DNA from 3 places in the Heyndrickxia acidicola genome. Region 3 is predicted to be linked to each of the others. Evidence: riboswitches for the same ligand, from Rfam matches in the RefSeq annotation. Region 3 holds a riboswitch; each other region holds the start of a gene.
What was found. A riboswitch is a leader RNA that binds a small molecule or an ion and turns the genes downstream of it on or off. The one in region 3 is predicted to bind S-adenosylmethionine.
Positions count from the first base shown of each region.

Region 1 (3,841 bases), 530 kb from region 3:
ATTCAATGGTTTTTTTAAAAAAGGCCAAATCAGCAGTAGCTCCTGTCGGATTATTCGGATAGTTCAAGAACATTAATTTTGCTTTTTCAGCCTCTTCTGTACTGATGGATGAAAAATCAGGCTTAAATCCGTTTTCCTCCAAAAGAGGCATAGTATGCATTTTCGCTTGGGCAAGTGCTACTCCAGACCAGTAGTCCGGATAACCGGGATCAGGCACTAAGACCGTATCCCCTGGATTTAGAAGGCATGGAGGAAGCTCTACCAACCCGGCCTTGCCCCCAAATAATATGGCTATTTCCTTGGCTGGATCTGCTTTGACACCGTATTCACGCTCATAAAAAGCTGCCGCTGCTTCCTTCAAATAGGAAAAACCCCTAAATGGGGAATACTTATGATTTACAGGGTTTGCAGCAGCCTCCTGAAGTTTTTTTACAATGTGGCCTGGAGTAGGCTGATCAGGGTTCCCTTGGCCTAAATTTATCACATCATAACCCTCTGCCTTTACTTTTTCGACTTTACCTACAAGAGAAGCAAAAAATTGGGATGGCAGGGATTTTAACAAATCTGATTTCGAAAAAGTTTTCATTTTTTCCTCCTTACTGCAATCAAAGCGGGGCCCTTCCGCTTTTCTTTTGTCCAGCTCCAGCTGGAAGGATACAAATCAATCCTTCCTAACCATCGGCTCGAGGTCATATGCCATTCCGTCAAGAAGGTTAAAGATCGTACCTTCTTTGACGGCCCGTCATATGCTGGTCGCCGATTAGCAGGTCCCTTCCGCTTTTCTTTTAATTTTGAACTTTTAAAATCTAGTAACAAATGTTATAACGAAAAGAAGCCAATGTAAAGAGATAATCTAAAAATGAGGAGGAAAAATCCTTTGCTGAAAAAAATGGCATGTATTCAAATGGATATTCATTTTGGGCAGCCTGAAAAAAATTATGAAAATGCTGAGAAATGGATTCACAAGGCTAGTGAGGAAAAATGTGATTTGGTTATTTTACCAGAACTCTGGACGACTGGATATGACCTGACCAGGCTTTCAGAGATAGCAGATGAAGAAGCAAAACAAACATTCAAATTTTTAAAAAGATGCTCCTTAACATATCAGGTGGACATTATTGGCGGATCCATTGCGAAGAAGACAGCACAAGGCCACTACAATACGATGCTGATTGTAGACAGAGAAGGAAATTTTATTAAGGAATACAGTAAGCTCCATTTATTTAAATTGATGGATGAGCATTTGTTTCTTCAGCACGGAACAAACAGTGGTGAGTTTACCTTATATGGCGAAAGCTTCTCAGGTGCAATTTGTTACGACATTCGATTTCCTGAATGGATACGAAAGCCTTTTTTAGAAGGAGCCTCGGCATTATTTGTTAGTGCTGAATGGCCAAAGCCCCGTCTTTCCCACTGGAGAAACCTCTTAATAGCAAGGGCAATCGAAAATCAGTGCTATGTCATTGCCTGTAACCGTGTTGGGAATGATCCGAATAACACGTTTGGCGGGCATTCTTTAATCATTGACCCGTGGGGAGAGATTCTCGCAGAGGGGGGAGAAGACGAAGGTCTCGTCATTAAAGAAGCGGATTTTTCCCTGGTTAAAGAAGTCCGGAGAAAAATTCCTGTTTTTAGCGATCGTTTGCCGGAATATTATTAACTATTAATTTCAAAGCCTTTTAAAGCTCGAATGCTATAAAAATTGAATCATTCAAGCTTTAGAGTAGGCTGCCCGCCAACAATAACATCGTACAGATTCATCCTTAAAGTGAAAAAGCAGCCATTGCTTTTAACTAATTTTTGAAAATAGTGATTGACATAATGAAATAAATACTGATAATATAGCAATCGTGAATTGTAATTCTTTTAAAAAATATGAAAATTAATTCTCTTATCAAGAGCAGGCTGAGGGATTTGGCCCTATGAAGCCCAGCAACCGACCGTAATACCATTGTTCAATGGGGCGCTTTTTTAAAGTGCCGGATTTTTCCGTAAGGCACGGTGCTAATTCCAACAGAAAGAATTCTTTCTGGCAGATAAGAGGTTCGGAGAATACCTTCGGAGCCTCTTTCATTACTGAGAGAGGCTTTTTTAATCCAGGATATTCGAAAAGCCTCTTCCAACATTCAGAATAAATTGGAGGGATTTTTCTATGTCTTATACCGAAGTAAAGGAATATGAGCCATTAACAGAAAAAACAGCTGTCACACTAGCAAAAAGCCTGGGGCTTTTTTCAAACGAAATATTAATGTGTAACGAAATTGGTGATGGAAACCTCAACCTTGTTTTTCATATCAAGGATCAAGAAAGCCAAAAAGGAATCATCATTAAACAAGCTCTTCCATATGCAAAAGTAGTTGGGGAAAGCTGGCCTTTAACTCTTCAGCGTTCCCAAATCGAAGCCAATGCATTAAAGCAGCACGGTGCAATCGTTCCGCATTTTGTACCTGAAGTGTTTTACCAGGATGAACTTCTTGCCATCACCGTTATGGAGGACCTTTCTTATTTAAGAATTGTTCGAAATGGATTAATTGAAGGAGAAAGATATCCTCTGCTTGCTGACCATATTGGAGAATATTTGGCCAAAACCCTGTTTTACACATCTGAATTTGCTCTGCCGCCTTCTAAGAAAAAGGAATTCGCCAAACAGTTTTCAAATCCTGAGCTTTGCAGGATTACAGAGGAATTAGTCTTTACAGATCCTTTTTTTGATAGCGAATCCAATGATTTTGAAGAAGAGCTTTATGATGAAATTCAGTCGATTTGGCAAGATTCATTGCTTAAACTCGAAGCGGCAAAGCTGAAGAGAAAATTTTTAACTGAGGCTGAGGCGCTGCTTCATGGAGATTTACATACAGGAAGCATTTTTGCAAATCAATTGGAGACAAAAGTAATTGATCCCGAATTTGCTTTTTATGGTCCTTTTGGATTTGATGTGGGACAGTTTTTTGCAAATCTTATCTTTCAGGCAATTACAGGAAATGAGGAAAAGCGAGATTTTATTCTACAACAAATTCAACAAACCTGGAAATCCTTTGTAAACCATTTTACACATGCTTGGCTGCATCACAATATCGATAATTTCGCAGAAGTACCAGGCTTCTTGGATTCAATATTGAATAAAATTTTTGAAGATTCCATCGGTTTTGCCGGTTGTGAATTAATCAGAAGAACAATCGGCCTATCCCATGTAAAGGACTTGGAAGGGATTGCGGATAAAGATGAGCGGATTCAAAATAAAAAAGCTGCTCTAACCATTGGGAAAACATGCATTTTGGAGCATTCCCGCGTTGATAGTATCCAGCAATTTATTGTACTGCTTCAAGAAGCTTTGACAGGTGAGGCAAAAAAGTAAACGAGGTGCAATTGTAATGACAAGACTTCAGACTGCCATTCCTATTTCAATTGAATGGATGGATAACCACATTAAACTGCTTAATCAGCAGGCGTTACCGCATATAACTGAGTATATCGATCTATATACGCTCCAGGATGTATATGAAGCGATTACGGCATTAAAAGTGAGAGGTGCTCCGGCAATTGGCATCACAGCCGCATTTGGGCTTGCAATGTCTGCACAAAACTATGAAATCGATGAACTTGAAGCATTTCTTGTTAAACTTCAGAAAGAAAAAGAATACTTAAATTCTTCAAGACCCACCGCAGTGAATTTATCCTGGGCACTGAACAGGCTGATAAATTCGATTGGTAATGCCCGTTCCGTAAATGAAGCGAAAACTGACCTGCTTCATGAAGCCATCCAAATACAGGCTGAGGACGAGGCCATGTGCAGACAGATAGGAGAAAATGCATTATTGCTTTTAACACCGGGCGACTCAGT
Region 1 is NZ_KV440953.1:1,930,658-1,934,498, forward strand. It holds gene A5N88_RS09015 (pyridoxal phosphate-dependent aminotransferase) at 1-586, opposite strand, end outside; gene A5N88_RS09020 (carbon-nitrogen family hydrolase) at 878-1,660, shown strand; SAM riboswitch class I at 1,889-2,043, shown strand; gene mtnK (S-methyl-5-thioribose kinase) at 2,153-3,355, shown strand; gene mtnA (S-methyl-5-thioribose-1-phosphate isomerase) at 3,372-3,841, shown strand, end outside.
Region 1: another riboswitch for S-adenosylmethionine. It lies ahead of mtnK (S-methyl-5-thioribose kinase); the one in region 3 lies ahead of A5N88_RS06545 (Fur-regulated basic protein FbpA).

Region 2 (3,841 bases), 3.0 Mb from region 3:
ACTTATCCAAGGAAGTCACCATCATCAGTGAAAAAGGAGAATTAATCAGGTCCTTTATCGTGGATGTATTAAATAAAGGGGCAACAATCCATACGGGCAGAGGTGCTTTTACAAGCCAGGAGAAAAACATTATTACAACCTTTATGGGACGGGGAGAATACATCAAGCTGAAAAAATATATTCTGGAAGTCGACCCTCATGCGTTTGTCACTGTTCACAATACCTCAGAAATCATTGGCAATGGCTTTAAGCGGGCCATATAAAAAAATGCAGCCGCCCTTCTATGGGCAGTGTTTTTGTATTCTGAACGCCGCCGTTTGTAATCATGCAGGATTAAGGTATGATAATATATAAACGAAAGACCAAGTAAAGCGAGATGAAACGGCGGTATACATATGGAAACGAAAAAGTCGATGGAACAAGTAGTATATAATACTCTAACCAATGCCATCATCAGCCGCAGGCTTGCTCCTGGCACGCAGCTGATTGAAACGACCATTGCAGAGCAATTGAAGGTGAGCAGGACGCCTGTACGCAATGCCATTCGAAAGCTTGAGCAGGAAGGGTTTGTGAACGTTATCCCAAATAAGGGGGCCTATGTCATTCAGCCAAGCATTGAGGAAATGGTCCAGGCCTTTACAATTCGCCAAGAACTTGAGCTGATTGCAGTAAAAGAGGGATTCCATAAGGTGACAGAGGAACAGGTTCGCGAGATGGACAGACTGGCCAAAGTGGAGGAGGCTTTCTTTGAAAATATAACCCTTCAGGACTACAACCGGGCGAACCGTGAATTTCACTCGACCCTGGCGAAAGCATCAGGAAATCGGTTCCTCATTGAATTCTTAAATAAGATATTGTCTCAGATTGATATTTACCTGCTCATTTATGATGCCTTCCATCATTTTGAACAGGGAAGCAGCCATGAATGGGCGGATCATTCAGCCCTTGTTGAAGCCGTTAAACAAAATGATCAAAACCTGTTCGAGGAGAGATTAATCAACCATCTGCAATACAGCCTTGAAGAGCTCAAAGTGGATATTATCAATTATCAGCCCCTGCAAAATTTATTTTAGCAGGGCTTTTTTCTGTTCAAGGTACGGACATCCTTCGGCACAAGCAGGCTCCTTTCTGTCCAGTGGAATGCAAGTGCCTGGAGCAGAAGCCAATAGAGAACTATACCTTGTTTTTACATGTACAAAAACAGTCTGAGCAAAAAACGTAATGAGCCCTTCTTATTAGGTTTTCTGTATTCAGCAAAAAAAATTTTTTACTGCAATGATGTAAACGAACATCCCTTTAACATCGCCTTTTCATTCCATTTCGTATTCTAAAAAATAATAGAATCTTCGAATTTCTTAAAAAGCATGGTTGACTTTTCCTCTGGGCTCCACTATAATCCATTTCAAGATGAATTTTAATTTTTCATAAAATTGAATGAAATTACTCTTATCGAGAGCGGCGGAGGGACTAGGCCCTTTGAAGCCCGGCAACCTTCAGGCAGGAATGCTTGAAAAGGTGCTAATTCCTACAGATCTAACCAGGATCTGAAAGATAAGGGGAGGATACGAATATACGCCCTCTTCTTATGAAGAGGGCTTTTTATTTTCCCCCCTGCACTCCTCATCCTAAGATATTGCAGCAAAGAGGAATTTCTCGATGCACGTCCTATTTCATTACCCACAAAAAATTAGGAGGAATGCAAAATGACAAACGAATCAAAAGCACTTCGCCCAGAAACTTTATTACTTCACGGAGGACAACAGCCTGACCCTGCAACAGGATCACGTGCTGTGCCTATCCACAAAACGACTTCCTATGTATTTAAAGACACAGACTATGCTCAAGGACTATTCGCACTTCAGCAGGAGGGATTCATCTATACACGTATCGGGAACCCGACGGTAGATGTTTTTGAAAAACGCGTTGCTTTGCTTGAAGGAGGAACAGCTGCTGTTGCCGTATCGTCCGGTGCCGCAGCGATTGCCTTTTCCATCCTGAATGTGGCCGAGGCAGGCGACGAAATCGTGGCTGCCAGCAATCTCTACGGCGGAACCTATAACCTGTTTGCCGTAACGCTGCCAAAATACGGCATCACGACAAAATTCGTTGATTCATCCGATCCGGAAAACTTCCGCAAAGCGATCACGCCAAAAACAAAAGCGATTTTCTCTGAAATTATCGGAAATCCAAGCCTGCAGGTGCTGGATGTTGAAGCCGTTGCAGATATTGCACACGAAAACGGGATTCCGCTGATTGTTGATAATACATTTGGTACACCATATTCCACAAATCCAATTAAATGGGGCGCTGATGTAGTGGTTCATTCGGCTACCAAATGGATTGGCGGACATGGAACAACCATTGGCGGAGTGATTGTGGATGCCGGCAAATTCGACTGGAACAGCGAAAAATTCCCTGGCTTCAGTGAACCGGATCATAGCTACCATGGACTTCGCTATGGAGTGGATGTGCCGCAGGCTGCGTTTGCCACAAAGCTTCGTGTACAGCTCCTTCGCGATTTTGGTCCTGCGTTAAGCCCTGACAGCGCATTCCTGCTGCTTCAAGGACTGGAAACCCTGCATTTGCGTGTACCAAAGCATACTGAAAATGCTCAGGCGGTGGCAGAGTTTTTAGAAAACCACCCTGCAGTAGATTGGGTAAGCTATCCTGGACTTTCCAGCCATCCATCCCATGAGCTGGCCAAAAAATACTTTAAGGACAGCGCAGCGGGCTCCATCGTAACATTCGGCATTAAAGGCGGAAGGGACGCGGGACGCAAGGTAGTCGACAATGTTACCCTCTGGTCACATGTTGCGAATGTAGGGGATGCAAAATCTCTTATTATCCACCCTGCTTCTACTACCCACCAGCAGCTGAGCGGCGACGATCTTAAACAATCCGGTGTAACGGAAGAACTGGTTCGCCTTTCTGTCGGTTTAGAAGCGAAAGAGGATATCATCGCCGATCTGGAACAGGCCATTCTAAAAGCAGCTGCTGTTTCTGTTTGATCGGGAGCCGCAAATGGAATTACATCAGACGATAGCCGACAGGGACAGCAGGGTTTTCATTGGGCAGCTAAAGCTGGAGTCAGGTGTGGTGCTGGATAGTGTTGAGCTGGCTTACGAGAGGAAAGGGCCGCTGGACGCACCAGTCATACTGGTCTGCCATGCCTTAACGGGAAACCAATTTGCCATTGGATCAACGGAAGAGCCCGGATGGTGGAGCGGGCTGATTGGTGAAGGAAAAGCAGTCGACATACAGAAATATCAGGTGATATCCTTTAATGTTTTAGGTGGATGCAACGGATCAACCGGTCCGTTGTCCCACTCCCCTGAACTTCAGGAGGCCTACAGGGGGGCTTTTCCCTATATTACGGTCAGGGACATGGTACGCTCTCAAAAAAAAGCATTAGAGGTTCTGGGAATTCATTCGTTAAAAGCCGTAATGGGCGGGTCGCTTGGCGGCATGCAAGTACTGGAATGGGGCTTGATGTACCCAGACATGATGGAGCATTTGCTGGTTCTTGCAGCAACCCCTGCTTTCAGTGATTATGGGATTGCTTTTAACCAAATAGGTATTGCTTCTATAGAAAATGATCCTAATTGGAAGAACGGTAACTATTCATCTTCGGAAGAGGTAAAGGGATTTCATGTAGCCAGAATGGCCGGAATGGTCACGTACAGGAGCTCTATTCTATTTTCCAAGCGGTTTGAGAGAAGGGTGCAGTCTTTAAATGTTGAAGTTCCCCATTATGAAGTGGAGTCCTATTTGCAATATCAGGGTGAAAAGCTGGCAGGGCGATTTGATGTAAACAGCTATTTAACGCTTTTAAGAGCCATGA
Region 2 is NZ_KV440953.1:4,426,441-4,430,281, forward strand. It holds gene A5N88_RS20605 (YitT family protein) at 1-263, shown strand, start outside; gene A5N88_RS20610 (GntR family transcriptional regulator) at 396-1,073, shown strand; SAM riboswitch class I at 1,444-1,558, shown strand; gene A5N88_RS20615 (O-acetylhomoserine aminocarboxypropyltransferase/cysteine synthase family protein) at 1,704-3,008, shown strand; gene metX (homoserine O-acetyltransferase MetX) at 3,022-3,841, shown strand, end outside.
Region 2: another riboswitch for S-adenosylmethionine. It lies ahead of A5N88_RS20615 (O-acetylhomoserine aminocarboxypropyltransferase/cysteine synthase family protein); the one in region 3 lies ahead of A5N88_RS06545 (Fur-regulated basic protein FbpA).

Region 3 (3,841 bases):
GGACTGTTCCCATTATTTGGAGCGTACCGACTTGCCCGCTTTAATATTAATGCCATGAAATCAACCCTTCACTATTTTACAGGTGTACCCATTACTGCAGCAGGAGGATTATTGACCCTTTTTACCCTGTTCCACGGCAGTCTGCCTTCAGTCATTCTTCCAATTGCATTCATAGTTCTTTGCCTTCTAATGGTCAGCAAAATTAAAATTCCAAGTTTGAAAGAAGTTCCTCTCCCAAAATATGGAACAATCATTACCATCTTTTTGGGATACGCGATTTACATTGTGTTCAAACACGAACACCATAAATTTCCATATTTTATTTATGTTGCGATTCCTCTTTATATTGCCTTTATTGGATATCAATTTGTTAAAGAAAAGGATAGGCGCAAACAAAAAGAGCAGTGATGACTGCTCTTTTTATCTTTTCCCGCACAGTTAGTGTAAAAAAATTTTTTTACGCGGTCATGTTAAGGGACACTGTTGTTTTTTAGCTCATTCTTTTTTACTGTAAAATGATCTGAAAAATGAGCAGTTACCAGCATTTACTTTAACACAGCCTTTAATTTAAGAGATAAAACAGGTCATCTTTAATTTGCTGTGAGCTTTTAAATGATTTATAAATCAATGCCAGCTCCATAAACCATTCCTCATCCTTGGTCAATAAGGCCAAATCGATCAGCATGCCAATATATTCTTCTGTAATTTCTGAGCTTTCCGGTATTTTTTCAATCCAATGTTCAAGGACTTCTATCGTTTTTCCTCTTCTAAACTTGTTATCACATTCTATTACTTTTACCTTAGCAAATCCCTGAATGGCATTTACTTCTTCTAAATAGCCTTGTATTATTTCACCATCATGCGTTCTTCCTTTGACCCAATCTCCAATTCTAAGGCTCATATTATCAGTCTTTTTCATTTGTATTCACCTTCCTGATTATGGATCATTTAAACCCGCATTCTTGGTTTTTAAGTGAGCGGGCTTCCATTTTATTAATGTAAATATACCCACTTTTTTAATTTACATGCAGATTCTTTCAAAATGAGTACTCTTTTTCTATTTTTCTTTAAATGCCTGATTGATTAAAAACGTTTCAATAATATTCTGTTGGAAATAGGCTTTTATTGTTAGAGATTTTACTAATTTGAGTTTCTTAACATAGGAGGAAGTGACAGAGGATTATCTAAAATAATGTAAAAGGGCGTTACTTCTAGTTATAAATTAATTTTTAAGACCAGAAAAGCGGATCGAACCCATGTCACTATGAGGATGTGTATGTGCTAAGGCTTGTTTGTATTCTATTTCCAACTCAGTTAATGATAATTCAAACAAATGTCTGCCCTCTTTTTTATACAAATTAAACGTGATAAGCTTGTTAATTAATTCATTCCTCCTGACTTCTACTGCTTTCCTAAGAATATTTCCCATTTTACACTCACTCCTTATTCTCATCTCTTAAAAAGATCACCATAGAATACAATAATTCATAAAAATCCTAAGCAAAAACCCTCTCCTTGGTATAAGAAGAGGGTTAATAAACTAAATACTTCCTCAACTTATCTGCCAAGCTCATACGCTTGATGGAATTAGCACAGTTTTCTTTTTTAAAGAATCTGCTGCTGAGGCTTCACAGGGCCATTCCCTCCACCTCTCTGGATAAGTTCATTCAATTTTATACGGATGACATTTCCTTATGATCCATCTTAAACCGATTAATCCTAGTTGTCAACTCGTATTTATTTTTTTATAATCGTATATGTTTTTTTAGCTCATTCGTGTGAAACAGCCGTTTCACACAGATGAGCTAAAAAACTAGCAGATTTCAATTTAAATATTCAACTAATTGTGTTGTAGTCATAAAAGTTTTTCTGATCACATTTTGACCTCTATTTCCTTTTAAAAAAGCCTTATCTGCTGCAAATAAGAGCAGATAAGGCTTTTTAAGTTTATATATTACAAGGCTGCTTTCAAATTATACAGCTGAGCTGCCTGCATTGCCTTGTTTCTTGCTCTTTTCCTTTATCAGTATTCCACCAGCTACACTGAACAACGAAAATAATAAAGGAATAATAAATCCGTAATGGTAGCCTACTGTTTGGGGAGCATGCTGAAAAAAATCAAGTACTTTTCCAAATAAGCTTGGAAGTAAAACAGCACTTAAAAATCCGCCAGTATTTGCAAAACCGGAAACAACCCCAACCTCTTTGATAGGAAATGACTGTCGGACAACCGCAAATGTAAGTGTACTGGCCCCATTGCCAAAACCAATGATTAAGAAAAGGATGACAAGCATAAAAAACGGAGGTTTTCCATTAAATAAAACAAACCCTGCCCAACTGAAAAAAACGATACTCTGTACCAGCAAATAAGGGCGTTTAATAGAACCTGTCCGGCTTGAAATCCAGGTTATTAACGGAGCTCCCACTATCGCACCTATTAATCCAATCATAATTAACTGGCTTGCTCCAGTTCTTGACATTCTGAATATCGACATCCCATAAGGCACTGCCCAAGAGCCAATAAACCCTACATAAGTACCAACTAAGCCAAAATGGCAGAAAAATGTCGCCCATGCCTGTCGGCTTGAAAATAACCGGATTAAAATGGAGAGGGTTTTTTCTAGCTTCTCTTCCTTTTTTAAAGAACGAGAATCCACAGGTTCTTCTTTTTTAAACAATTGATTTGGCTTTCTTATAAGAATAAAATAAAGCGTACAGCCTATAAGGCATAGCAGAATTCCCACTGTCAAAAAGGGAATTCTCCACCCAGATTGTGCAATCCATAATGAAAAAGGGACAGTGGCTGTAAGGAATCCCACGCTTCCCGTTACACCTGCCCAGCCTAAAAGACTGACAAATTCCTGAGCTTTGAACCATTGACTTAAAATTAACACAAGATTAATCCATATGGCTGCGTCCCCTATTCCCACCAAAAGTCTTGCGGCAAGAAGGACTGTTTCATCGGGTGCCAGACTATAGAGAACGGTCCCAATTCCATTTACAAGCGTTCCACCTATTAAGAAACCGTTCGGGCCGAAACGATCGGATAATATTCCAATTGGTATTTGCAAACCCGCATATGCCAAAAATTGAATACTTGCAAGCAGCCCTATGACAGCTGCGGTCAGGTGAAACTCATGCATTAATTGATTTGATATAAGCCCCGGTGCAGTCCTTTGGCTTACAATAAAAAGATAAGCAAACAATACAAAGGCAAAGACTGCCCAACGGTACTTGCTATTTTGTTTTTCCAATTGCCTCTTCTCCTGTTCTCTTATTCCTTAATTATTATAGTATACTTTTCCCTTCCATAAATTACTTTTTATCGTGGAAGCGGATACAAATTTAATTTATATTTAGAGATAGATCTTTAATTTCTCTTGGTTAAAGGTATTTATCAATAAAAACGTAGATTATTGAACAAATTAAATATACATTTCATTTAAAAGCTCTTTTTCATTATTCTGGACAGTAGTATTATAACCTTAAAATTTATTTAGCATTTTTTATGTCAGCATAGTTTTATATGTGGAGCGAAATTTGTTATGTAACTCCCTCTCCTATGGAGTCTATATTCATCATGATGACGGAATTTGGAGGCCTTTATGTATTTACAACTTTATGAACTTGCCGTTACACCTCGTTTTATTGTCGTTGTAATTCTTTCCATCCTGTACTTAGTTATTCTAAAAAAAGAAAAAGGTTTTTTTACAATTCTCTTCAAGATCTGTGCAATTATCTATATTTTGCTGTATTTAGTCGCTCTTTATATGTATTTGTTTCAAATGGGATAAGCTCTTCTTTTCTTGCACCACGAATGAAAAGTATAGAAAAGGTTAAA
Region 3 is NZ_KV440953.1:1,401,814-1,405,654, forward strand. It holds gene pssA (CDP-diacylglycerol--serine O-phosphatidyltransferase) at 1-408, shown strand, start outside; gene A5N88_RS06540 (IDEAL domain-containing protein) at 563-919, opposite strand; gene A5N88_RS06545 (Fur-regulated basic protein FbpA) at 1,223-1,429, opposite strand; SAM riboswitch class I at 1,555-1,664, opposite strand; gene A5N88_RS06550 (MFS transporter) at 1,974-3,254, opposite strand; gene A5N88_RS06555 (hypothetical protein) at 3,606-3,794, shown strand.